Thiocapsa rosea: one gene and its partners. Each later gene encodes a partner of the first gene's protein in a complex. Links are inferred from orthologs where the notes say so. Each region holds a gene or a part of one and is shown in the gene's direction. Other genes may lie near its edges. The genes, in order: tsaD, tsaB and tsaE.

Region 1 (4,601 bases):
GCGTGGACTCCTGCTCCCGCGCATCGCGCAGGTACGCACGCCGCGCTTGAGCAAGGCGGTTCGCCGCTCGGTGGAAGACCGCATCCAGCTGCGCGAAAACGAAGAGGTCTTGGAGCTTCTGGTCGACGGCGGTCAGGTGACCGGGGTACGGACGCCGGACGGGCCGATCGAGGCGCGCCGGGTCGTCATTTGTGCCGGCGCATGGACCGCCAAGCTGCTCGAGCAGCTTGGCGAAACGCCCGACATCGCGCCGGTGCGCGGTCAGATGATCCTTTTCTACGGCAAGCCCGGTCAGATCAACCACATCACCCTGCACCGCGAGCAGTATCTCATTCCGCGGCGCGACGGGCGGATGTTGTTCGGAAGCACCCTCGAGCACAGCGGATTCGTCAAGACGACGACCGCCGAGGTCAAAGAGGCGCTCTACCGTGCGGCCTTCGAGATGTTTCCCGTCCTCAAGCGCACGCCCATCGAAGACCACTGGGCGGGGCTGCGACCCAGCTCGCCGAGCGGCATCCCCTTTATCGGCGCCTATCCGGGCGTCGACGGGCTGTTCATCAACGCAGGACATTTCCGCAACGGTCTCGTCACCGGCCCGGCCTCTGCACGGCTCGCGGCCGATCTTGTGCTGGGGCGCACACCCATCCTGGAACCTGCCCCTTACGCGGTCGATGCAGCGCGCTAACCCGCTTAAACCGCGCCCGGTGCGGTATGCGTAATTCGGTTGTTTTTGAATCGTTCCTTACTCTGTAGGTTGTGCTGGCGCAGGAAGCACAATAGGTATCTCAGCTTCGTTGTGCCTCGCTCCCGCCCGGCACAACGCACCAACAAACCGGTGATCATGTGCCCAAAAGGATCGTAAGACGTGTCCTCGGGATCGAGACCTCCTGCGACGAGACCGGAGTGGCCGTCTACGACGGCGAACGCGGTCTGGTTGCCCAAGCTGTCTACAGTCAAATCGAGATCCACGCCCAGTACGGCGGCGTCGTCCCGGAGCTGGCCTCGCGCGATCACGTGCGCAAGACACTGCCGCTGATCCGACAGGTCCTCGAGGAATCGGGGCTCGATCCCGCATCGATCGACGGCGTGGCCTACACCGCCGGTCCCGGTCTGGTCGGCGCACTCCTAGTCGGCGCCGCCTTGGGTCGTAGCCTCGCCTGGTCCTGGGGTGTGCCGGCGGTCGGCGTGCATCATATGGAGGGACATCTGCTCGCACCCCTGCTCGAAGATCCGGCGCCCCCCTTCCCCTTCGTGGCACTCCTGGTCTCGGGCGGACACACTCAACTGGTCGACGTGACCGGCGTGGGCCGCTACCGCATCTTGGGCGAATCGCTCGACGACGCCGCCGGGGAGGCCTTCGACAAGACCGCGAAGATCCTCGATCTCCCCTACCCCGGCGGCCCGGAGCTCGCCAAGCTCGCCGAGCACGGTGACCCCAAGCGTTTCCGCTTCCCTCGCCCCATGACCGACCGACCGGGGCTCGATTTCAGTTTCAGCGGGCTCAAGACCTTCGCACTCAATACCGTTCGCGAGACCGTTCCCGAGGCGCTCGACCCGGACCAGACCCGCGCCGACATCGCCCGTGCCTTCGAGGAGGCGGTGGTTGACACCCTGGTGATCAAGTGTCGTCGCGCCCTGCAGGAGACCGGCCATCGGCGCCTGATCCTCGCCGGCGGCGTCAGCGCCAACCGCCGACTGCGCGAACGTATGAACACCGCCATCGCTGCCGCGGGCGGCGAGACCTTCTACCCCAGACCCTCCCTGTGCACCGACAACGGCGCCATGATCGCCTACGCCGGCTGGCAGCGCCTGCGCGCAGGCCATCTCGAGCCCCTCGCCTTCAAGCCCAGGGCGCGTTGGCCGATGGAAGAGCTGACACCCGCTTAAACCGCGCCCAGTGCAGTATGCGATGTTTTTGGATGGGGTCGGCCCCGGCAGACTTAACGCGCGCTGGAGCAGGCGCGGTTTAAGATATTCAAAAAAATATACTATTTTAAGCCGCGCCCACGCTCAGCGTTGTGGATGCGCCAAACGTCGAGCTCACTCGGAAATCAGCATCTCGCTCTGGGCGCGGTTTAGCGCTAGCGAGATCAGGCTGATTTTCCGGCTCGCAGCCTCCAGCGTTCACCGCGAATCGCCCTCGGCCCTGAACTCCCAGGTTGCCGGTCCCGTGCGTAGAAGATCACGTCCAGGATCGCCGGGGCCTTTCCCGAACCGAATCAACTGCACGAGATCCGAGCTGACCTTGGGGTTGGTCGTGAAGTAAGAGTGACCGAACAGATCGGTGCGCTCACCCGAGAAGGTGATCAGATCGATCCGGCCGAAGGTTCCGAAATAGGTCTGCATCGCGGGAGCAATGTCCTCCGGGCGAAGCTGGCCGACTCGGTTGCGACTGCGAAAGAGGATCCGCGAGACGCTCAGCGCACGATCGTCCGGCGAGGCATAGATGCTTAGCCGGCCATTCAGGAGGCGCGGCAACGCATCGTCCGGCCATGCGCGGGTCAGGTCCGGATCCGATACGAATCCGGTAATCTTCTGCCCGGCAATGTCCACGTCGATATCGGGGGAGAGAAGGACGACGTTATAGATTCGGTAGGCATCGGCGGGGTCCACTCCCAAGGCGATCGCTTCGATCATCAACTCCCTCAAGGCATTGAGGAGCACAGCCGTCCCGCGGCTGTGCGCCAGCAGTTGAATACGCTCCACACCGGGCGTCCCCGCGATCATGCGCAGGCTCTTTTTGAGATGGTCGACCGCGTACTCGGCGGATTCAGTGGTCGTGGTATACGAGATCAGGAAGTTCCCGGTCGAGGATGCCGGCCAGGTGAAGAAACTGCAGACCTGCTCGCGACCGAAGAAGTGACAGAGTTCCGCGGCCGTAAAGGCCGCCGTGGCGAAGGTCTCGTTAAAGCCGTGAACGTAGAGCATGACCTCCTTCTTCGGCGACAGGGCCAAGCGACGCCGGATCTCCTCCTGAAAGGCCGCCTTGGTCGCGTCGAACTCTCGCATTTCGATCGGATCCCGACTCAGCGTGTTTTCGCCCGCCCGAATAATCCGGTAAGGCTCTTGCGGAAATGCCGCAAATTCCTTGACTGTCCCAAGCTCCAGGGCGACCTCGGATGTCCGCTCGGCAAGCCGACTTTGGGCCTTCAGAGTCTCCCAATCGATCGCGGGGACCATGCGCACCTCGGCCGAGCCGAACACCATCCCTTTACGGCGCGTCTGCCCATAGGGGAGACGGCTTTCGGGATCATCCTGCGCAGCACGATTGGTGATGAAGAGCAGATCGACTTCGGGGCGTTGCTGCGATGCTGCGATCTTCTCGAAGAGCACCTGCCCGTTCGGCTCCTGATAGACCAACGGCGTCGGCATCAGCTGCCGCGGCTTGGTCGCACAGCCGGATATAACCGCAACCGTCAGCATGACGGCCGATACGCACGCGAAGGTCCGATTCATTCGCCTTATACCTATCCAAAAAAGGTTAATCGCTGCCGAAACGAACGCGGAATCAAACCGATGGTGGCTTGCGGAAATTCCATTAAGAAAGAAGGCATTTCACTCGGCGCATCGGTTTAAGGAAAGAGCCGAGATCAAGACAAAGAAACAGATAGTGTGCAACCGAAACAGGGATTATTATACGGCGCCATTTCATGCTTCAACTTACCGGAGGACATTGCGATGCCACTCATGACACGCGCGCTCGCCGAGCTGATCGGAACCTTCTGGCTTGTCCTTGGCGGCTGCGGAGCCGCCGTCTTTGCAGCAGGCGTTCCGGACGTCGGAATCGGCTATCTGGGCGTTTCGTTCGCCTTTGGTTTAACCGTATTGACGATGGCCTATGCCATCGGTCATATCTCCGGCTGTCACTTGAACCCCGCCGTCTCGCTGGGACTCGCCGTAGGCGGTCGCTTCCCCTTCGCCGATGTTCCGGTCTATGTCGTCGCCCAGGTCCTCGGCGCCATCGTCGCCGCCTTCCTGATCTGGTTCATCGCCTCGGACATGGGCGTTCACAAAGAGGGGCAAGCGACCTTCACGCTCGCCGCCAACAGCTTGGCCGTCAACGGTTACGACAGCCTCTCACCGCAGGGTTACGGCTTGTTCGCCGGGTTGGTGACCGAGATCGTCATGACCGCCATGTTCCTCTTCATTATCCTCGGCGCGACTGACAAACGCGGCATTGGTACCCATGCGGGTCTCGCCATTGGCCTGGCGCTCACGCTGATCCATCTGATCTCGATCCCGATCACCAACACCTCGGTCAACCCGGCGCGCAGCACCGGACCCGCTTTGGCGCTGCTCACCGGCGGACAAGGTCAGGCGGCGGGCCAGCTCTGGCTGTTCTGGGTCGGACCGCTGATCGGTGCAGCGATTGCAGGGGTGGTGTATCGCCTGTTCGAGCAAAAGCATACAGCTTGACGAGCACAGGAGCCTCTCGGGGCCGACGCCGCATTGGCTGCGGCCCCAAGTGACCGTTCACCGAAGAACGCACGTCGTCGATCCACCCCGAGCCGCCACCGCGTGTCCCGCCTCGACCACTCCTTTGCGGCTTCGACAACCGACTGTAGGATGACTCGACCTTCGATGGCCGAGATACAAGATGC
Region 2 (10,112 bases), 2.5 Mb from region 1 along the record:
TGCGGTGCTTCGACAATGACCCGGAGCACGACCGCTGGCGGTCTCGCATTCGCCTCCGGCGTTGCCGTTGTTTACCTGCTGCCCGGGCTTCCGCCGCTTGCCCCGACAGGACTCGTCGTGGTCGCCCTCGGTCTCGCCGCGTGGCGTTGGCGCCCGCTTCGATGGCCCTTCTGGCTCCTGCTCGGTGCCTTCTGGGCGCACTGGAATGCCTGCCTGCTGCTTTGCTCGCCCTTTCCGGATGACCTGGCCCGTGCGCCCCTGGTCTTGGAAGGGCGCATCGCCTCGATCCCGACCGATTCGGGTCTGGCCCGGCGATTCCTGTTCGAGGTGGAGCGCGCCCGGCATGAGGGCGAGCGCATCCCCTTCACCGGCCTGGTCCGACTCTCCTGGTACGACGGTGCGCCGCCCTTGCGCGCCGGAGAGCAGTGGCGACTGCCCGTGAGGCTCAAGCCCCGGCACGGTCTGGCCAATCCGGGCACCTTCGACTTCGAGCGCTGGCTGTTCGAGCAGGGTGTGCAGGCCACGGGCAATCTGCGTCGGGGCGAGCCGCCGGAGCGGCTCGATGCGGGTGCAGGCCGCTATTGGCTCGACCGTCGGCGACAGGCGCTGTCCGAGCATCTCGCCCGGGTCTTGGACGGCGCACCGGCCCTGCCGCTCTTACAGGCCCTGGTGATCGGCGATCGCTCGGGATTCGATCAGGACGACTGGGAGGTGCTGACGCGCACCGGGACCAACCATCTGGTGGCGATCTCGGGGTTGCATGTCGGCTTGATCGCCGGTGCGGTCTTCGTTCTGGTGCGCTGGCTTTGGTCGCGCAGTGCCGGTCTCACGGCCGCGTTTGCCGCACCGCGCGCGGCGGCGGTCGGCGGGATGATCGCCGCGCTCGGCTATGCGGGATTGGCGGGCTTCGCGGTCTCGACCCAACGCGCGCTCGTCATGATCGCCGTGGTCTTCGCGGCGCTCCTCTGGCAGCGGACGCTTCGACCCTACCATGCCCTCGTCATCGCTCTGGTCGGGGTGCTGCTGGTTGATCCGGGGGCTGTTTTGTCGCCCGGTTTCTGGCTGTCGTTCGGCGCCGTGGCGGTGCTCTTGTTCAGTCTCGGCCACCGTCTGCCGAGCCGCGATCTGTGGACGCGCTGGGGTCGCGCCCAGTGGGCCGTCGGGATCGGTCTCTTGCCGCTGCTGTTTCTGCTCTTCGGGCGGGCCTCGCTCATTGCGCCGCCGGTGAATCTGGTGGCCGTGCCGCTCTTCAGTCTGATCCTGCTACCGCTGGTTTTGGTCACCAGTCTGCTGAGCCTCGTTCCCGGACTCGGCGCGGTCTCCGGGTGGCCGTTGCAGTGGACAGCGCATCTGCTCGGGTGGTGTCTGGACGGGCTTGCCTGGATCGCGGCCTTACCATGGGCCGCGATGATGCTGCCCGAGCGTTCGCTCTGGGTCTGGCTGGCCGCAGGCGCCGGTGCTGCGCTGATGCTCGCGCCGCGCGGACTTCCGGGGCGCTGGCTCGGTCTGCTGCTCGTGGTTCCGATGTTCGTCCTGCGCACACCCCAGCCGAGCGACGGCGAGGCGTGGTTTACGCTGCTGGACGTCGGCCTTGGCCTGTCCGCCGTGGTGCGCACCCGCGAGGGCACGCTCGTCTACGATACGGGTCCCGGGTTTCCGAGCGGCTTCGATACGGGCAGCGCGGTGATTGTGCCCTTTCTGGCGGCACAAGGGGTGCGCCGGATCGAGCGTCTGGTCGTCAGCCATGCCGACCGCGATCACGCCGGTGGTCTGGCCGGTTTGGCCAAACGGGTCCCGATCGATCGGATCGACAGCGGAGAGCCGGCGCGTCTGGGTGTGCCGGGTGTCGTGCCCTGCCGGACAGGGGAGGGCTGGGACTGGTCCGGTGTGACGTTTCGGTTCATCCACCCGCCCGATGCAGAGCTCCGCGGCAACGACGCCTCCTGCGTGCTGCGTATGGAGACCGGGGGGCGCTCGATCCTCCTCACCGGCGACATCCAGGCCAGGGTCGAGCGCCGCCTGGCCCGCGACTGGGGGGATGCGCTCGCCAGCGATGTGCTCGTCGCCGGTCACCACGGCAGCGCGACCTCGACGCATCCGGAGTTTTTGGACGCGGTCGCGCCCGGGCTTGTCCTCTACGCCGCGGGGTACGCCAACCATTTCGGCTTCCCCGTCGCCGAGGTGCGCGAGCGGGTCTCGGCGCGCGGCATCCCGGCACTCGACACGGGTCTCGTCGGCGCCATCGAGCTGCGGCTCGGGCTGGACGGCACCATCGAAGGTCCCCGGACATGGCGCGAGCGCGCCGGCCGATTCTGGACCCATCGCGCGGACGGATACCCGAACAACTGAGCCGCGTCGAGACCTGTGTTCGCGGATGCCGACGAAGCCGGTTTCCGAAACCTCTCACGGAGCCACGGAGACGCGGAGCGCACGAAGGACAGATCTCGGATTCTCCGTGCCCTCCGCGTCTCCGTGAGAGTCATTTCGAGCTGGCCCCCGGGTGCCGAGGTTCACTGATTGGCAGCAAGCGATTCATCCGGATCGGTTATACACTGACGCCTTTTCGGCGAGGAGACGAGGGATACATGGCGAAATATCAGGTCTACGGCATCGGCAACGCGTTGGTGGATATGGAATACGAGGTGGACGCGACGGATCTCGGCATCCTGGGGATCGACAAGGGTGTCATGACCCTGGTCGACGAGGCGCAGCAATCGGCCATTATGTCGCATCTCAAGCATCACCAACCGCGTCGCGGGTCGGGCGGATCGGCCGCGAACTCGGTCATTGCGCTCAGCCAGCTCGGCGGGAAAGCCTTCTACTCCTGCAAGGTGGCCGACGACGAGCTGGGTCATTTCTACATGGACGATCTGGTCCGAGGCGGTGTCGACACCAACAACCACACCCGCAAGGACGAGGGACACACCGGGCGTTGCGTCGTCCTGGTCACGCCGGACAGCGATCGCACCATGTGCACCTTCCTGGGGGTCAGCGGCGCCCTGTCCGTCGGGGAGCTGGTCGAGGACGCGCTGCGCGATTCGGAGTGGTTCTACACGGAGGGCTATCTGGTGACCTCGGATGCTGCTCGGGAGGCGTCCATCATCGCGAAGGGGATCGCCGACGCGGCGGGGGTGAAGACCGCCATCTCGTTGTCCGATCCGAACATGGTGAAGTTCTTCAAGTCCGGCCTACTCGAGATGATCGGCTCCGGGGTGGATCTGCTCTTCGCCAACGCGTTCGAGGCGATGGGCATGGCCGGCAGCGAGGACCTCGGTGTCGCGGTGGAGTATCTCAAGGGCATCAGCCGGACCTTCGCCATCACGCGCGGGCCGGACGGTGCTTTGGTCTGGGACGGCGAGCGCCTGATCGAGATCGCGCCGATCAAGGTCAAGGCCGTGGACACGGTCGGTGCGGGGGACATGTTCGCGGGCGCCTTCCTCTACGGTCTCGGGCAAGGCTGGGATTACGCGCGGGCAGGCAATCTCGCTTCCGCGGCTTCGGCGAAGCTGGTGACGAGTCTCGGCCCGAGGATCTCCGCCGACGAGACGCAAGCGATCTTGAGACGGTTCGACAGCTGATCGGTCCTTTTTGAATCTGCGGAGCGGTCGGCAGTTCGAGTCGGTCGGTCGGGGCTAGCATTCGGCTAAAGGATCCTGCTCAGCGTACGAACTTGCTCCAGGGGAGGGTTATCCGCGGACCTGTCGATCGAGAGATCCGCGGCGGTTCGTCATCGACCCGCGGATTTGGAATGATGACCTTGAAGACCGCTGCTCGACCCGCGCCCGGTTTGCCGTCGGGGATGACCCTGTCTATCGCGGTCGGCGAGCCTGTCTCGTCGGGTCATCTCGAGTCTGCGAGCAGCGTGCTGGCGACCCTGCCGTCGGTCGGGGCGCGGATCTCACCCGCGAAGCTGACCGAGATGCTGGAAGCCTTGCTGGCGTGCGATTTGGACGCCGCCGCACGACTGCGAATCCTGCATGCCTGGAAGACACCCTTGCTGGATGCCTGCGAGCACCTCGGCGAGGAGACGGGCGCGCGAACCGGCGGACCCGGATCGCTATTCGAGGGGCGTCTCTATCGGCTGATGTTCCGCAACCTTGCGGCGGCCATCGAGCAGGCCGCAGATCGCCAACGCGCTCCGGACGCCGATTTGAACGCCTGGGCGGTCCGTAACCTGTTCCATTTCTTTCAGCATCAGATCCGACATGCCGCGCGCCTGCAGATCCCGCTTCCCGCCGGATCTTGGCGCGATCTTCATGCCCTGTCGGTGCGGCTCGTCGTGAGCACCAGGTATCTGCGAGCGCCCGAGGGTTCGAGGGAGGCCGGTCTCGACGTCGCACATCAGGGTGTGAAGTCGATCGAGCTGAGATACAAAGAGGTCCTTTTGCTCGGACTCATCGCGCAAGTTTTCGTGACCGCGATCCGGGATCACCTGCAGGGGCTGCGCACTTGGGCGGTCGAAACCCGCTTGGAAAACCCATTCGGTCTGACCGGTCAGCGCGGACTATGGCTGGTGGATCTCGCCGACGACGCCCCGCCATGCGAGTGCACCGGGCCATTGAGCCCTGATTTTCGCGGTTGGGTCTTGTTCCCGCCCGAGGATTTTGTGCGCATGCTCGACTCCGCCCGCCTGTCGGAAGCCTTCGCTCGCGACCGGGGTGTTTGCCCGTCTACCTGTTAAACCGCGCCCAGAGCGACATGCGTCATTTTCATGTTGCGTTTGGCTTCGGAGATGTCCTCGATCTCGGTGAGACGCGGTTTAAACATTCAATATTTTTCAATATTTTAAACCGCGCCCACGCCGACGCTCGTCGGAGCCGGCGCGGCCACGCCAATCCAACAAACGACGCATACTGCACCGGGCGCGGTTTAGGAAGGGTTCGAAAACACGTCAAACACCTCGACAAAAGAGTACCGTTCCCACGCTTGTCGATGTTCTCGTTGTCGTTGTCGTAATCGTAATCGTAATCGGATTCCGCACGACAACGACAACGACAACGACAACGAAAAACTCTGCGACGGTTTGTTCAAGACGGACGGCATCAGGGACTCGATGCCTTCCAGGCACTCGCAGTCGGGATGACTATTCCCGGAAATCACCGTATTTCGAGCACCGCGGGTCGATCGGATATCCGCAGCTCGGCGCCGACTCCGTATAGAATCGCAACCAAGCATTCCTTAGGTTGAAGCGATTCCCTTCCTGACCCATGACGACTCTCCTCGCGATCGATACCTCGGGCGACGCCTGCTCGGCGGCCCTGCTCTCGGGCGAGCGCATCGAGCAGGTGCTCGAAACCGCTCCGCGTCGACACGGCGAACTGATCCTGGGCATGATGCAGCAGGTGCTGGAGACTGCCGGGACGCGTCTCGACGCACTGGACGCGATCGCCTTCGCACGCGGCCCCGGTTCCTTCACGGGGGTGCGGATCGCGGTCGCCGTCGCGCAGGGGGCCGCGTTCGGCGCCGGGTTGCCGCTCGTGCCGGTCTCGACCTTGGCGGCGATCGCGCAGGGGGCGTTTCGCCGCAGCGGTGAACGGCGTCTCCTGGTGGCACTGGATGCGCGGATGGGCGAGGTCTACTGGGGATGTTTCCAGATCGACGACCGCGGCTTGGCCGTGGCCCGCTGCGAGGAGCGGGTGTGCCCGCCGGAGGCGGTCGAGGCACCGGACGGCGAGGGATGGTTCGGTGTCGGGCCGGGCTGGTCCGTTTACGGTGCCGAGCTTGCCGCGCGAACCGGTGTGGCCCCGAATGCCGCTGCCGGCGAGGCGATCTGCGAGGCTCGGGATCTCGCCGTGCTCGGCGCCGCTGCCCTTGCCGCGGGACATGCGGTGCCGCCCGAGTTGGCGGCACCTGTCTATCTGCGGGATCGCGTTACGCGGGACGGCTGAAGGTCTGGCCGTGGACCCGTTGACGTTCCTGATCGTGCCGACAGTGGCGCTTGAGACAACTAAGGACATAGTGCAGCAGCGTTGCGCCGACGGCGAGGAAGACCGCCGCGCCGGCGGCTAGCCTGAGCGTCGGCTCGACCTGGGAGAGCCCCAGCACGAGCCAGGTGATAAAGGCCAGAACGCTGGAAATCAGCATGACCATGACGAAGGGCAACGGGGAGCGACTGCATTTCGGGCACAGCTTCATGGGTTGGACTCGTTCGAATAGGGTTCAGTGGGGTGTCCTTGTTGTTCTCGGTCTTCGGCCGTCTACATCCCTTTTCTTCCTGGCGGATTCTTTTCTTGCTGCCACTTAGACATGTCTTTTCGCTCGATCGCATTGAGGTTTGTCAATTTGAAGGCTTGGCTTGCCGTTTTCCAGGCTGCCTCACGGGTCGGTTTCGATGACTGACGTCGCCTCTGCGCGTCGACTGTTGCTCGATGTCCTTGCCGCGGCCCTGCGCGCGGTGGACGGGCGTACGGTCGTCGAGCAGGCGCTCGCCGCGCGACCCTTGGACGGTCCGGTGTGGATCTGTGCGATCGGCAAGGCCGCGCAGTCCATGGCGCTGGGTGCCTGCGATGCACTGGGTCCGCGAATTGCCGGCGGCCTGCTGATCACCAAGCCGGGTCATCTGGATCCCGCGGTCTTCGCCGGGGTCGAGATCGAATGCCTGCTCGGCGGTCATCCCGTGCCGGATGCGGGAAGTCTGGCGGCCGGCCGGCGTTTGCTCTGCGCGCTTGGCGAGATGTCGCCGCAGACCGAGGTACTCGTCCTCCTCTCCGGCGGGGCCTCGAGTCTGGTCGAGGTCCCGACCGCCGGGTTGGATCTGGCCGATCTGCGGTGCATGAACCAATGGCTGCTCGGCAGCGGCCTGCCGATCGACGCGGTGAATCGGGTGCGCAAGTCGGTCTCTCGGATCAAGGGCGGTGGGCTGCTGGGCGCCCTCGGCGACCGGCCGTCCCGTGTGTTGGCGATCTCGGATGTGCCGGGGGATGATCCGGGCGTGATCGGCTCCGGGTTGCTGGTTCCCGAGGTCGGTTTGGCCGAGGCAATTGCGGCGCTTGATCTGCCGAAATGGCTCTCGGCTTGGGTCGAGCGCGGGCTGGCGGAGCGGGGTCCGCTGCCGGCGCGCAGTCCGCGCATTGAGCTGGTCGCGACGCTGGACACCGCCAAGTCCGCTGCGGCCGACGCCGGGCGTCGTGCGGGTGTCGCGGTCCGGCTCGATCCGCAGCCGGTCGACGGCGATGCCGGGCTTGCCGGTCGACGACTTGCGCGTGCCTTGCTGGACGGCCCGCCGGGCCTCTCGATTGCGGGCGGGGAGACGACGCTGCGTCTGCCGGATTCGCCCGGGCGGGGCGGTCGCAATCAACATCTTGCGCTAGCCGCGGCGATCGAGCTTGCCGGTCAATCCGATGCCGCCTTGTTGAGCGCGGGGACCGACGGAACCGATGGCCCGACCGACGACGCCGGGGCCTTGGTCGACGGCGCTACACTGGAGCGCATCCGGGACGCCGGCCTCGACGCCGCGGACGGGCTGCAACGCGCGGATTCAGGCACCCTGCTCGAAGCGAGCGGCGACCTGATCCGCACCGGACCGACGGGGACCAACGTGATGGATCTGATTTTGGGGTGGCGCGGATGACGCATGTGCACGGCAATCTCTTCGATGCGGCAGCCGCCTGTCTCGGCGAGCCGGATCCGGCCCGCAAGCAGGCCGCGACACAGATGGCGGCCGAGCACTGGCGGTCCGGGTGTCTACGTGCGGATGCCGTCGACGCGGCCCCCGTCCGGGATCTGCCCGGGCGTCCGGAGCGGCCCGAGCTGGTTCCGCCGCGTGCGCTCAAGGCACGCAAGCTCACGAGCCGCGAGGGCCGTGCGGCCATGATCCACGCCGTCGCGCATATCGAGTTCAACGCCATCAACCTCGCCTGGGATGCGGTACAGCGTTTCCGCGCGATGCCGACGGAGTTTTATGACGACTGGATCCAGGTCGCGGCCGAAGAGGCCGAGCACTTCGGCCTGATGCGCAGCCGACTTCGGGATCTCGGATACGACTACGGCGATTTCCCCGCCCATGACGGTCTCTGGGAGATGGCGCGCGCGACCGCCCACGACCCCTTGGTGCGCATGGCCTTGGTTCCGCGCGTCCTGGAAGCGCGCGGTCTGGATGTGACGCCCGGGATGATCGCGCGCTTCGAGGCGGCGGGAGACCCGGAAACGGCGGCCTGTCTGGGGGTCATCCTGCGCGAGGAGGTCGGCCATGTGGCTGTCGGCTCGTGTTGGTTCAAACGGCTGTGCGAGGAGCGCGGACTCGACCCCGGTCCGCTCTATTTCGATCTTCTGGGAGAGTACATGCGCGCCGAGGTCCGCTGTCCGCTCAACCTCCCGGCCCGTCGCGAGGCCGGCTTCGACGAGGTCGAGCTCGATCGTCTGCAGGCGCTGTGTCGGGCGGGAGACAAGCCGTAGGGTGGACAAGCGCAGCGCAGTCCACCGAACCCCGCGCCGGCGCTGGTGGACTGCGCTGCGCTTGTCCACCCTACCGCGCTTGTCCACCCGATCGGGTCTGGAATCGTCCGGCCCGCCACAACGCTATCCATTTGATGAACAAAAAAAGCTGGCGGCCGGCGGCTGGAAGCTGGAGGCTTTCCCCGGACTGACGGATCTCCAACGAGAGGAACTGGCATGGCACGTATCAAGCTCGAATTTCCCAATCCCGAGGGGCACACGCTGGTCGGCCTGCTCGAGACCCCTCCGGATCGCGTGCCGACGGCCCGTTACGCCCTCTTCGCGCACTGCTTTACCTGCAGCAAAGACATCGCCGCCGCAACCCGCATCAGTCGGGCCTTGGCCGCGCGCGGGATCGCCGTGCTGCGCTTCGACTTCACCGGGCTCGGCAACAGCGACGGCGATTTCGCCAACACCAATTTTTCATCGAACGTCGCCGACCTGCTCGCCGCGGCGCGCAAGCTGGAGGAGGAGTACGAGGCCCCGGCGCTGCTGATCGGACACAGTTTGGGCGGTGCGGCGGTGCTGGCGGCGGTGCATGCGCTTCCGTCCGTCGAGGCAGTGGTGACGATCGCATCCCCGGCGACCGCCTCGCATGTCCAGCACCTCCTCAGCGGGGCGCGCGGCCAGTTGGAGGAGACGGGCGAGGCCGAGGTGCAGATCGGGCAGCGGCGCTTCCGCATCCGCAAGCAGCTGCTCGACGACCTGGATCAATACGCCTCGGCGGACCACATCCGCCACCTCAACCGCGCCCTTCTGGTCTTCCATTCGCCGCTCGACACCATCGTCTCCATCGGGGAGGCCGGCAAGATCTTCCAGGCGGCGCGGCATCCCAAGAGCTTCATCTCGCTCGACAAGGCCGACCATATGCTCGCCAATCGCGAAGATGCCGAGTATGTCGCCGAAACCCTGGTTGCTTGGGCGAGCCGCTATCTTGGGCTCGGCAAGCACGGCTTCGAGCAGAGCATCGGGACCGCTCCTCGCGTGGCCGAGAAAGAGGTCCTGGTCACCGAACTCGATACCCGTTTCCAGCGCGGGCTCTACACCCATCGCCATCAATGGCTAGCCGACGAGCCCAAGTCGGTCGGCGGCTCGGATCTGGGTCCTACACCCTACGATCTGCTCTTGATGTCGCTCGGCGCCTGCATCTCCATGACGGTGCGGACCTACGCCAGGCACCAGGGGCTTGCGTTGGACGACGTCGAGGTCCGTCTGAGCCAAGAGCGGGTTCACGGCACGGACTGCCGCAGCTGTGAGCACGAGGGCGACCACGCGGCCGATCACGCGAGCAGGCTCGAGCGCGTCGAGGTGCATCTGAACATCCTCGGCGCCTTGACGGCCGAGGAGCGCACTCGCCTGCTCGAGATCGCCGCACGAAGCCCGGTCTATCGCACGCTTGCCGCTTGTACGCAGGTGCGGATCGGGTTCGAGGAGGAGCCGCCGGCCCCCTGAGCGGAGGCTCAAGCCGAGGCACGAGGTTCGACCGAACGAACGCCGTTGAAGAGGCGGCCGCGCCCGCGTAGCATCCCGCCCGCTCCGTCGCTCGCCTTTGGCTCGCAAGCGCCGGACTCAACCTCAGCGGCTCGAAGGCAAACCGGAACCTCGACATGAAACAGATCGAACGATTTCTGGAATTGGTGATCTTCAGCAGCCGTTGGCTGCTTGCGCCCTTCTATCTG
Region 3 (10,301 bases), 960 kb from region 1 along the record:
ATCTTTTGCTGGCCTCCGACTGGCGAGCCAACATCGCTCGGATCGAGCGCGGTCTGGCCGCCGGACTGGCGGGCTGCCGAGACGTTCCGGGCGTGGCCGAGGTGCGCGTGCTCGGCGCGATCGGTGTGGTCGAGATGTGCGCGCCTGTCTCCATGCGCGAGATCCAGCGCCGTTTTGTCGCGCGCGGGGTCTGGGTGCGCCCGTTCGGCCGACTGGTGTATCTCATGCCGCCCTACATCATCGGCGACGAGGAGCTTGCGACACTCTGCGCTTCGGTCGTCTCAGTCCTCGGCGACATGGCGGTGGAGTCATCCGGATAGTGCCGCACCGCAGAGGTGTCGAGACTGTTCGTTGTCGTTGTCGTCATCGACCATGGAAACGACAACGACAACGACAACGACAACGACAACGAACGAGGAGTGTTGCTTCGGCCTGCGTTGCCGCGCGAACGACCCCACATGGAGGACAAAGGGATCAAACCGCCCCCCGATTCGACATGCCTCAGGAGCTGTGCCATGCAAGACCGCCCCATCATCAAGACCGCTATCCCGAAACGCCGCTATCAGGTCGGCAATCACTCGGCATCGCTGCTCGGCGAGATCGAGAGCGGGGATAGCCGTACCTATCGGTACATCCTCGCGTTCGTGCAAACCGGACAGCGCGAGCCCGTCTTCTATGTCTGTGTCGAGCCAAGCCCTCCAGCCGAGCGTGCCGACGGGGCCTACCGGCTCGGTATCGTCGGCGAGGTTATGTCCGAGGTGGTGGATACGGACGATCGCTGGGGCGATCTGGATGCCTTTGCCGAGCAGGCACTGAAGCTGGGCCAGCAGGCGCTCGGGCTGCAGCAGGCCTCCGTTGTCCGACAGATGTGATTCGGGCGCCGTCGTCATTCAGGCACACGGCGTGGGTCACACGCCAGTATACGTCGGCAAACGCGTCCATCCGTAGCCGGAGACTCACAGCGTTTCCACCTCGAAGCCGACCAAGGCGCGACGCTCGCGACTGAATTCGATCCCGATCTGGTGGATCGGCTGACCCAGGGCGCGGTATTTGTCGGCATAACCGCGGTCCTTGATCTGTTGGAGCGCTCGCCCTTCCGGTGCCAGCTCGACGACCTTGAATTCAAACAGCCAGATGCAGGCATTGAACTTCAAAGTCAGGTCGATACGGCCTTGGTTGCTCGTCTCCTCCGGGGTCAGATCCAAGCCCAGCGCGGCCAGATGGCTGTAGAAGACGCTCGCATAGTAACCCTCGAAACGGGCGATCGGATTGCCGGTGTGCCAGGGATAGGGGATGGCCGCGAAGAGGCTTTCGAGATGCGCGCGCAATGCCGTGAAGTCACCGGCGACGAGCACGTCGTAGAGCCGGCTCACGGCCCGATCGGCCTGCATGGGGTCGCCTATCAGCCCTTTCAGGAGCGCATCGTTCAGCGCGATTTCGACCTCCAGATTGGGATAGCCCAGGGCATATTCGAGCCGCGCGCCGAGGCGCCGGGAGCCGGTGAAGGTCAGATAGCCGCTTTGCCAGAGCAATGCCTCCGAGGGCATGTTGTGCACGTCGAAGGTCGAGATCAATGCCTCGGAGGCATGCAGTCCGGCCAGATCTGGCGTAAAGAAACCGCGTGCGGTGAGCAGATCCACCAGAAAGGTCGGCGTCCCCGTCTCGAACCACCAGGTGCGGAACTCGCGTGCATCGAACAACAAGAGGAGATCGAAGGGGTTGTAGACTGCCTCGCCGGTCCAGTTGTAGCCGTTGTACCAGAGCCGGATCTGCTCGCGCTCCAGGCCCGCAAGCTCGGGGGCGAAGACGCTGTCGACATCGGCCTCGGTATAACCGCAGAGCGCCGAGTAACGGACATCGACCGTGATGTCCTTCAGACTGTTGAGTCCCGAAAAGATGCTGACCTTGCTGAACTTGCTCACGCCGACAAGAAACGCAAAACGGATGTGGGCGTCGTTGTCCTTGATGACCGAATAGAGATTCCGCAGTCCGTCGCGGAGCTCCCGCGCGGTCTTCGCGTCGCTCAGGTTGTCGAGGATCGGCTTGTCGTATTCATCCACCAGCACCACTGCCCGTTGGCCGGTGGCGGCATGGGCCAGCGCGAGCAACTCGGCAAAACAACCCACGATGTCCGTCGTGTCCCGACAGACGAGACCGAGCGCGCGTTGATTACGGGACAAGAGATCCAGGATGCGCCGATCGAGCTCGGCGCGATCGCGTACCACACCCCCGCCGAAGCTGATCCGAATGACCGGATAAGGGGTCGTCCAGTCCCAATGCGGATGGATCGCGAGCCCTCGAAACAGGGGCTCGTTGCACGCGAAAAGCTCCGCGAGGGTATCGATCAGCAGCGACTTGCCGAAACGACGCGGGCGCGACAGGAAATACTGGCTGCCCTCGTCGACCAACTGGCGGATAAAGCCGGTTTTGTCGACATAGTAAAAATCATCCTCCCGAATCTTGGCGAAGGTCTGGATCCCGATCGGCAGTTTACGGCGGTGCATGGCGGACCTTGACGGCGCGAACGTGACTGGATTTTTCGCCGAACTCTACTCGTCGCCTAAGGTGATTTCCAAGCATTGGCATCCCGTCTGCGCATGCCCGGAAGGCATCGAGTCCATTAAGCCGCAGGTCTCGAGCAAACCGTCCCGGAAATCTTCGTTGTCGTTGTCGTCCGGAATCCGATTGCGACAACGACAACGAGTAGAGCCTTCGACCACTTTTCTTGGTTCCGGCTCTGCCGGTAGAGCCGTTCCCGGAAATCAACTCAATCGGTTTCGGACTCAAGGGCGAGGATAAAGTCCCATTGCTCGGGCGTGACCGGCATGACGGAGAGCCGATTGCCGTTGCGCACGAGAGGGAAGCCGGCGAGGGCGCCGTCGGCATGCGCCTTGAGCTCGGCGAGCGAGAGGGTCCGTTTCAGGTGGCGCACGTAGCGCACCTCCACCAGATACCACCGGGGTTTCTCCGGGTCGCTCTTGGGATCGAAATACTTCGCCTCGGGATCGAAGGCGGTGCTGTCGGGATAGGCGTCGCTGGCGACCTCGGCGATCCCGACCACGCCCGGCACTGTGCAGTTGGAGTGATAAAAAAGGATCTGGTCGCCCGGGCGCATCGCATCGCGCAGCATGTTGCGGGCCTGGTAGTTGCGTACCCCGTCCCAGGGCTCGGTCCGGTCGGGGCGCGCGGCCAGGTCGTCGAGACCGAAGGCGTCAGGCTCGGATTTCATCAGCCAGTAGTTCATCCTGTCGTGTCCTGATTCGGCATCGCGTGACGGGGCTTAAACCGCGCCCGGCGTGGTATGCGTCGCTTGTCGCTTTGGACGCGGTTCAATACTCTAAAACGCGCCAGCTCCAACACATGACGCATACCGCACCGGGCGCGGTTTAGGTGCGTGCCTGCTCCGCTTCGGCCAGCAGATGTTTGAAATTGGCGAGCCTCTGCGGGGCGATGAGACCCTCTGCGACGGCGCCGCGGATGGCGCACTCGGGCTCTTGATCATGTCGGCAGTCTGCGAACCGGCAGTGTCCGATATAGGGACGCAGCTCGCGAAACCCTTGCTGTAAGGCGTCGCGGTCGAGCGGACCCGTGCGGAAGCTGCGCACGCCCGGGGAGTCGATCAAGGCGCCGTCCTCGGCCAATCGATAGCAGGTCGCCGCCGAGGTGGTATGGCGCCCGAGGCCGGTGGCCTTGGAGAGTCGGCCGATCTGGATCTCGCGATCCGGCAGCAGCACCTTAACCAAGGATGATTTTCCGACGCCGGATTGGCCCACCAGGATGCTCGTTTGCCCGCCGAGATGACGGATCAGGTCGACCAGGGTCTCCGGCTCACGCAGACTGGTCCAGAGGAGTGAATAACCGATGGCCCCGTAATAGGCGAAACGTTCCTGAAACGCTGCACGATCGTCGGGGTCGAGCAGATCCATCTTGTTGGCCACGATGATGGCCTCCACCCCCATGGTCTCGGCCGCCACCAGATACTGATCGATCAAATAATCGCTCGGCTCGGGCCGCGGCGCGATCAGGATCACCAGGCGCGTCAGGTTGGCCGCCAACGGCTTGTCGCGACCGCCGAAGTCGGGGCGGCTCAGCAGCGTTTGCCGCGGCAGGATGGCCGTGACGACACCCTGATTGTCCGCGGTGCGTTGCCAGACCACGCGATCCCCGCAGACCGGATGCCCGATATTCTGACGCGACAGACAATGGGTGATGTCGCCCTCGGCGTCCTCGACCGCCAGATTGGCCCCGTGGCGGACGACGACTCGCCCCTCCACGGGCAACGGCTCGCCTTCGATCTCCGACAAGGCGTTGTCGACGCGCGAGGCGAGGCGCTGGCGGCGGCGGTCCTGGATGGTTTGGATCCGCTCGATCTGGCGTCCGGACAGCCGCCGTTTCGTCACCGGCTCAGCGCTCGAAACTGTAGAAGTGATGGTTTAGATAGCTGGCGACGTCTTTGATGTCTTCATCGAACCACCGCAGCCCGAGCGCGGTCTCGCAGCGTTGGACCTGCCGCTCGAGTCCGTCGAACGAGGTGACCATGCGTCCGTCGCGCGTGTAGATCTCGCTGCCGTGGCAGCTCAGGCAGTTGGTTTCGTAGAGTTCCTCGGCCTTCTCGCTGGGTTGCGCCTGTGCCGTGACCGAACCGAGGCCGAGAAGCACGGCTGTGCCCGCGCCGAGGAGAATGGACTGGATCTTCATGGATGAGCCTCCGAAGGATTGTTGGAATGAGCAAGGTCGCCAGCAGGCGAAAACGCCGCTACCCTAGCCGATCATGGTGTCGACCGCCGGGTTAGACCAGGCTGTCGGCTCACCCGATTGCGTATTGCAGGAGAGCAGGCATTTGACCAAGAACGAGAATCATCTGATCTGGCTCGATCTCGAGATGACGGGGCTCGACCCCGCGAGCGATCGAATCCTCGAGATCGCGACCATGATCACCGACAGCGATCTTCGCATCCTGGCGGAGGGTCCCGTCGTTGCGATCCATCAGCCCGAAGCCGTTCTTGCGGGCATGGACGAGTGGAATCGCGACCATCACGGCCGATCCGGCCTGCTCGATCGGGTACGCGCAAGCACCCAGAGCGTATCCGATGCCGAATCGACGACCCTGCGCTTTCTCGCGGATTTCGTCCCGCCCGGCGCCTCGCCCTTGTGCGGAAACAGCATCTGTCAGGACCGACGCTTCCTTGCGCTCTGGATGCCGAAGCTCGAGGCCTACTGCCACTATCGCAATCTGGACGTGAGCACCTTGAAGATCCTCGCGCAACGCTGGGCGCCCGACGTGGCGAGCGCCTTCAAGAAAGAGTCGCGACACCTGGCCCTCGACGATATCCGCGAGTCCATCGACGAACTCAAACATTATCGCACGCATCTTTTGCGGGGGCTTTAAACCGCGCCCGGTGCGGTATGCGTCATGTGTTGGAGTGGTTTGGCCGCGCCAGCTCCGAGGACTGTTGGAGTCGGCGCGGTTTAAAGTATTCAAAAATATTGAATTCTAAACCGCGTCTCACCGGGATCGAGGATATCTCCGAAGCCAAACGCACAATGACAACGACGCATGTCGCTCTGGACGCGGGTTAACCGATCCGCCGGAGCGCCCACCCGACATGCTCGCGAATCAAGGCGTCGGGATGGTCCGCACGGGTGCTCAGGGCCTGTTTCACCTCGGCCGATGCGGGCGCGTTGCCGAGCGCGACGGCGATGTTTCGCAGCCAGCGGAGGTGGCCAATGCGGCGAATCGCGGAGCCTTGCGTTCGATCGAGAAAGGTCGACTCGTCCCAGCCGAAGACCTCGACGAGCGAGGCCGTATCCAGACCGTGACGTGCCTGAAAATCCGGTTCGGCGGCGAGCTGCGCGAAGCGATTCCAGGGACAGACCAGTTGGCAGTCGTCACAGCCGTAGATGCGGTTGCCCATCAGGGGGCGCAGCGGCTGCGGGATGCTGCCTGCATGCTCGATCGTCAGGTAGGAGATGCACAGGCGGGCATCCAACCTGTAGGGCGCGATGATCGCGCGGGTCGGACAGACCTCGATGCAGGCCCGACAGCGGCCGCAGTGATCGGCAATCGGGGTATCGATCGGCAGTGCGAGATCCGTGTAGATCTCGCCGAGAAAGAACCAGGAGCCGGCCTGGGGGTGGATGAGGTTGGTGTGCTTGCCGATCCAGCCGAGCCCGGCCTTCGCGGCCAGCGGTTTCTCCAGAACGGGTGCTGAGTCGACGAAGACCCGGTAGCCGAAGGGGCCGATTTCGGCGAGGATATGCTCGGCGAGGCGCTGTAGGCGCCGTCTGAGCAGCTTGTGATAGTCGCGGCCCAGTGCGTAGCGCGAGATGAAGGCGCGCGGCGGATCCTCTAGCGCGGCCTGCATCGCCCGGTGCGACTCGGGCAGATAGTCCATCCGCACCGAGATCACGCGAACCGTGCCGGGCACCAGATCGGCCGGGCGCGAGCGCTTCAGCCCGTGACGGGCCATGTAGTCCATGGTGCCGTGACGGCCCTCGGCGAGCCAGGTCAGCAGACGTGACTCGGCCGACGCGAGGTCGGTGTCGGTGATCCCGACCTGCTGGAAGCCGAGTTCCGAACCCCGGCGCTTGATGCGGGCGACAAGCTCTCCTGTCGGTATCACTCGTGTGGCGTCTCGGTTTGCGGCTTCGGATGTCCGAAGAATAGACCGCATGCGAGGTCGACTTGAACCTGATGTCTCGAGACGTCGCCTCCAAGCAAACCGATCGATCAAGCCTCTCGATCAAACCTGTCGATCAAAACCAGCGAGCACATCGGGATTCATGAACGCCGAGCGCCTCACGACATCATGCGTCATCGACGCGATCCGCCTTCGGAGCCATGTGCCTTGCGGCGCCCGCGATCGACCCCGTGCGAGAGCCTCACATGTCATCCCCGCCGCGGAATAATCCGATGCCCGACCGCGATCGCTTGCCGCATGCGCTCTATCGCGCCGCGCAGGTGCGCAATCTCGACCGCTGCGCCATCGATGATCACGGCATCCCTGGCATCGAGCTGATGAACCGGGCCGGGGAGGTCGCCTATCGGATCCTACGTGAGCGTTGGCCGGATGCGCGCGATCTCACGGTGCTGGTCGGGACCGGAAACAACGGCGGGGACGGCTATGTGATCGCGCGCCTGGCACGGGCCGAGGGTCTCGCCGTGCGTGTGCTGCAGCTTGGGGATCCGCAGCGCGTGTCGGGCGATGCGGCCCTCAGTCGCGACGCCTGGTGCGACGCGGGTGGGACGATCGCGCCTTATCGCGGACTGCCGCGGCGCTCGGATGTCCTGGTCGATGCCCTTCTCGGGACCGGGTTGGAACGCCCCGTCGAGGGGCTTTGGGCCGAGGCGATTCAGGCACTTGACCACCAGCGCTCGCCGGTGCTTGCCGTCGACATCCCGTCGGGCCTGCATGCCGACACCGGGCAGGTCATGGGCGTGGCGGTGCGCGCGGATGTCACGGTCAGCTTCATCGGACTCAAACAAGGTCTCTTCATCGGCGCCGGACCCGAGTGCTGCGGCGAGATCCGTTTCAGCGCGCTGTCGATTCCGGCACGGGTCTATTCCAGCGAGGTGGCCTCGGCGCGGCGCATCGACTGGGATCAGCAGTCGGCGCGATTCGGGCGACGTCCGCGCACGGCACACAAGGGCACCTTCGGGCACCTGTTGGTGATCGGCGGCGCACCCGGGCTGTCCGGTGCCGTGCGTCTCGCCGGCGAGGCCGCACTGCGCGCCGGTGCCGGATTGGTCACGATCGCCACGCATCCGGCGCATGCCGCTTGGCTGAATCTCTCGCGTCCCGAGCTGATGGTGTCGGCGGTCGAGACCTCGGCGGATCTGGCTCCCCTGATCGCGCGGGCCGATGTCGTGGCGATCGGCCCCGGGTTGGGTCGCGAGGTGTGGGGCCGGGATCTCTGGCAGTCGCTCCTTGGCCTCGGCATGCCGATGGTCGTCGATGCCGACGCACTGAACCTCCTCGCCGAGGCACCCCGCTCGGGGCCGGATTGGGTACTGACGCCGCACCCCGGCGAGGCGGCACGCCTGCTCGGGACCAATGTTGCGGCGATCGAGCAGGACCGCCCGGCGGGCGCGCATGCGCTGCAGGGGCGCTACGGCGGTGTCGCCGTCCTGAAGGGCGCCGGGACACTGATCCAGGGTGATCCGGTGCGCCCGCTTGCGGTCTGCAGCGACGGGAACCCCGGAATGGCAACCGCCGGTTCCGGGGACGTGCTGACCGGGATCATCGGCGCCTTGCGTGCTCAGGGGCTCGACGCGGAGGAGGCCGCCTGCGCCGGCGTCTGTCTGCACGCTGCGGCGGGCGATCGGGCCGCGCGTACGGGCGAGCGCGGGCTTATCGCGAGCGATATCATCGACGCCCTTCGCCCGCTGGCCAATCGCGTGCATGCACTGCAGGAGGAATCATGATCGAGCAATGGCTGCCCGATCCCGAAGCACAGCTCGCCTTCGGAGGCCGGCTCGCGGCGCTTTTGCCGCCGCGTCTGATCGTCTATCTCGAGGGCGACCTGGGGACCGGTAAAACGACCCTGACCCGAGGTGTTCTCGCGGGGCTCGGCCATCGCGGTGCCGCGCGCAGTCCGACCTATACCTTGCTCGAACCTTACGAGCTGGCGGACAGACGCATCAATCACCTGGATCTCTATCGCCTCGGGGATCCGCAGGAGCTCGAGTTTCTGGGCTTGCGTGACCTGCTCGCCGAGGACGCCGTCTGGATGGTGGAGTGGCCCGAGCGCGGCGTCGGGATGTTGCCGTCTCCGGATCTGGTGATTGCGATCGACTACCTCCCCAATGGCCGGCGACTGCGTCTCTCGGCCCGAACGGCGTCGGGCGCGTCAGTCCTGGAGGCGCTGGCCGGGCTCGGATCCGTGGATTCAGTGCGTTGCTCATCGCCTGAGAAGTTGGATGTAATCCAATGATGCAACATGGAAAGCCGTCGCTCGGCATGCTATCTTTCAACGCACGATCGATCGGGTCGGGAGCCACCAGAAGGCCGTGCTCGTGAATAGGCTGATCTCGCCGCTGCTTCTCCTCGTGCTTGCGGTTTCGGCGCAGTCCGTCTGCGCGGAGCAGGCATCGGTGGATGGCGCGCGGGTCTGGACCGATCCGGAAAAGACCCGTTTGGTCTTCGAGACCTCCTCGGCGGTCACACACCGGATCTTTCCGCTGGACGAGCCCGATCGCCTCGTCATCGACCTCGACGATGCTGCCATGCAGAGCAATCTGCCGAAGGTCGATCTCGGGGATGCCGTCCTGATCGGCCTACGGGGTGGGGTGCGGGGCGGATCGCACCTGCGTATCGTCCTGGATCTCAAGCAACCGGTGCGAGCGAAGAGCTTCGCGCTGAGCCCGAACGAGCGCTACGGACATCGGCTGGTCATCGATCTGACGCCGAAGGACGGTTCGAGCGTCCGGCGTGTCGCGCTTCCCTCGTTCCCGAATTCGGCCGTTCGCAAAGGGGACACGCGGCGCGGTCGCGGTCCTGCGATCATCGTGGCCATCGACGCCGGTCACGGCGGCGAGGATCCCGGTGCCATCGGCGCGGGAGGAACCCTGGAGAAGGACGTCACCCTTGCGGTCGCGCGCGAGCTCGCCAAGCTCATCAACCGCGAGCCGGGTCTCAAGGCACTGATGATCCGCGACGGCGACTACTATGTCGGGCTCCAGGAACGTATCGCGATTGCGCGCGAGGGTCGCGCCGACCTTTTCGTCTCGATCCATGCCGACGCCTTTACCAACACGAAGGCTAGGGGCTCCTCGGTCTACACCCTGTCTCACGGCGGAGCGAGCAGCGAGGCGGCGAAATGGCTGGCGAATCGCGAGAACAGTGCGGATCAAATCGGCGGTGTGGATCTCTCGACCGGCGACGATCTTCTGGCGAACGTGCTCATGGACATGACGCAAAGCGCGACGATGGAGCACAGTACTGAGGCCGCGACCATGGTCCTCGCCAATCTCGGTCGGCTGGGTGCGGTCCATCGCGGCGTTGTCCAGCGTGCGGGGTTCGCCGTCCTCAAGGCACCGGACGTGCCATCGATCCTGGTCGAGACCGCTTTCATCAGTAACCCCGACGACGAGAAGCGTCTGCGCGATCCAGGCCATCAGCGCGATCTCGCCGAGGCAATCTTGGCCGGTGTTCTGGGGTACTTCCGCAAATACCCGCCTCGCGGGATGCTCGTCGATGCCTCGCCGCAGGGCGGCGCCGGAGCCGCAGGCGCGCGCGAATACGTGATTGGTCCGGGTGATACCCTCTCCGGGATTGCCAAGCGGCACAGCGTGAGCATCT

The links.
Region 2: the proteins of tsaD (region 1) and tsaB are in contact, whole or in part, in a solved structure (PDB 4WQ4), measured with the Escherichia coli proteins. The link is inferred for Thiocapsa rosea from one-to-one orthologs.
Region 3: the proteins of tsaD (region 1) and tsaE are in contact, whole or in part, in a crystal structure (PDB 6N9A), measured with the Thermotoga maritima proteins. The link is inferred for Thiocapsa rosea from one-to-one orthologs. Residues at the interface, in WP_004082750.1 of Thermotoga maritima: Cys10, Asp11, Arg49, His50, Leu82, Gly84, Gly135, Gly136, Glu154, Thr155, Leu156, Asp157, Asp158, Ser159, Glu162, Asp165, Lys166, Arg169, Leu170, Tyr175, Lys213, Thr214, Leu217, Tyr218, Gln221, Arg222, Asn324; in WP_004082108.1 of Thermotoga maritima: Leu37, Gly38, Lys46, Lys57, Val59, Lys60, Ser61, Thr63, Phe64, Thr65, Leu66, Met67, Val69, Pro71, Tyr82, Arg83, Leu84, Asp86, Asp88, Phe89, Asp93, Ile128, Asp130, Glu131, Arg134.

Annotation. Positions count from the first base shown.
Region 1 is NZ_RBXL01000001.1:5,661,215-5,665,815, forward strand. Bases 1-2,865 are described here. They hold tsaD (tRNA (adenosine(37)-N6)-threonylcarbamoyltransferase complex transferase subunit TsaD), read left to right. Parts: upstream 1-843; coding sequence 844-1,887; downstream 1,888-2,865. Other genes in these bases: thiO (glycine oxidase ThiO), read left to right, coding at 1-685; BDD21_RS25090 (alpha/beta hydrolase), read right to left, coding at 2,125-2,865. In the rest of the region: more of BDD21_RS25090, read right to left, coding at 2,866-3,456; aqpZ (aquaporin Z), read left to right, coding at 3,679-4,416; BDD21_RS25100 (hypothetical protein), read left to right, coding at 4,598-4,601.
Region 2 is NZ_RBXL01000001.1:3,157,658-3,167,769, forward strand. What follows is about bases 4,238-7,047. They hold tsaB (tRNA (adenosine(37)-N6)-threonylcarbamoyltransferase complex dimerization subunit type 1 TsaB), read left to right. Parts: upstream 4,238-5,207; coding sequence 5,208-5,888; downstream 5,889-7,047. Other genes in these bases: BDD21_RS14155 (hypothetical protein), read left to right, coding at 4,238-4,681; BDD21_RS14165 (hypothetical protein), read right to left, coding at 5,872-6,135; BDD21_RS14170 (glycerate kinase type-2 family protein), read left to right, coding at 6,332-7,047. In the rest of the region: BDD21_RS14145 (DNA internalization-related competence protein ComEC/Rec2), read left to right, coding at 16-2,349; BDD21_RS14150 (adenosine kinase), read left to right, coding at 2,586-3,578; more of BDD21_RS14155, read left to right, coding at 3,749-4,237; more of BDD21_RS14170, read left to right, coding at 7,048-7,570; BDD21_RS14175 (ferritin-like domain-containing protein), read left to right, coding at 7,567-8,394; BDD21_RS14180 (bifunctional alpha/beta hydrolase/OsmC family protein), read left to right, coding at 8,611-9,885; BDD21_RS14185 (TIGR00645 family protein), read left to right, coding at 10,041-10,112. UniProt on the Escherichia coli protein: Required for the formation of a threonylcarbamoyl group on adenosine at position 37 (t(6)A37) in tRNAs that read codons beginning with adenine.
Region 3 is NZ_RBXL01000001.1:4,705,400-4,715,700, reverse strand. The notes cover bases 7,179-10,177. They hold tsaE (tRNA (adenosine(37)-N6)-threonylcarbamoyltransferase complex ATPase subunit type 1 TsaE), read left to right. Parts: upstream 7,179-8,421; coding sequence 8,422-8,934; downstream 8,935-10,177. Other genes in these bases: BDD21_RS20895 (N-acetylmuramoyl-L-alanine amidase), read left to right, coding at 9,017-10,177; BDD21_RS20905 (NAD(P)H-hydrate dehydratase), read left to right, coding at 7,179-8,425. In the rest of the region: bioA (adenosylmethionine--8-amino-7-oxononanoate transaminase), read left to right, coding at 1-320; BDD21_RS20940 (hypothetical protein), read left to right, coding at 516-872; BDD21_RS20935 (ATP-binding protein), read right to left, coding at 957-2,504; BDD21_RS20930 (EVE domain-containing protein), read right to left, coding at 2,768-3,244; rsgA (ribosome small subunit-dependent GTPase A), read right to left, coding at 3,387-4,400; BDD21_RS20920 (c-type cytochrome), read right to left, coding at 4,405-4,698; orn (oligoribonuclease), read left to right, coding at 4,841-5,389; tRNA epoxyqueuosine(34) reductase QueG, read right to left, coding at 5,577-6,623; more of BDD21_RS20905, read left to right, coding at 6,914-7,178; more of BDD21_RS20895, read left to right, coding at 10,178-10,301. UniProt on the Escherichia coli protein: Required for the formation of a threonylcarbamoyl group on adenosine at position 37 (t(6)A37) in tRNAs that read codons beginning with adenine.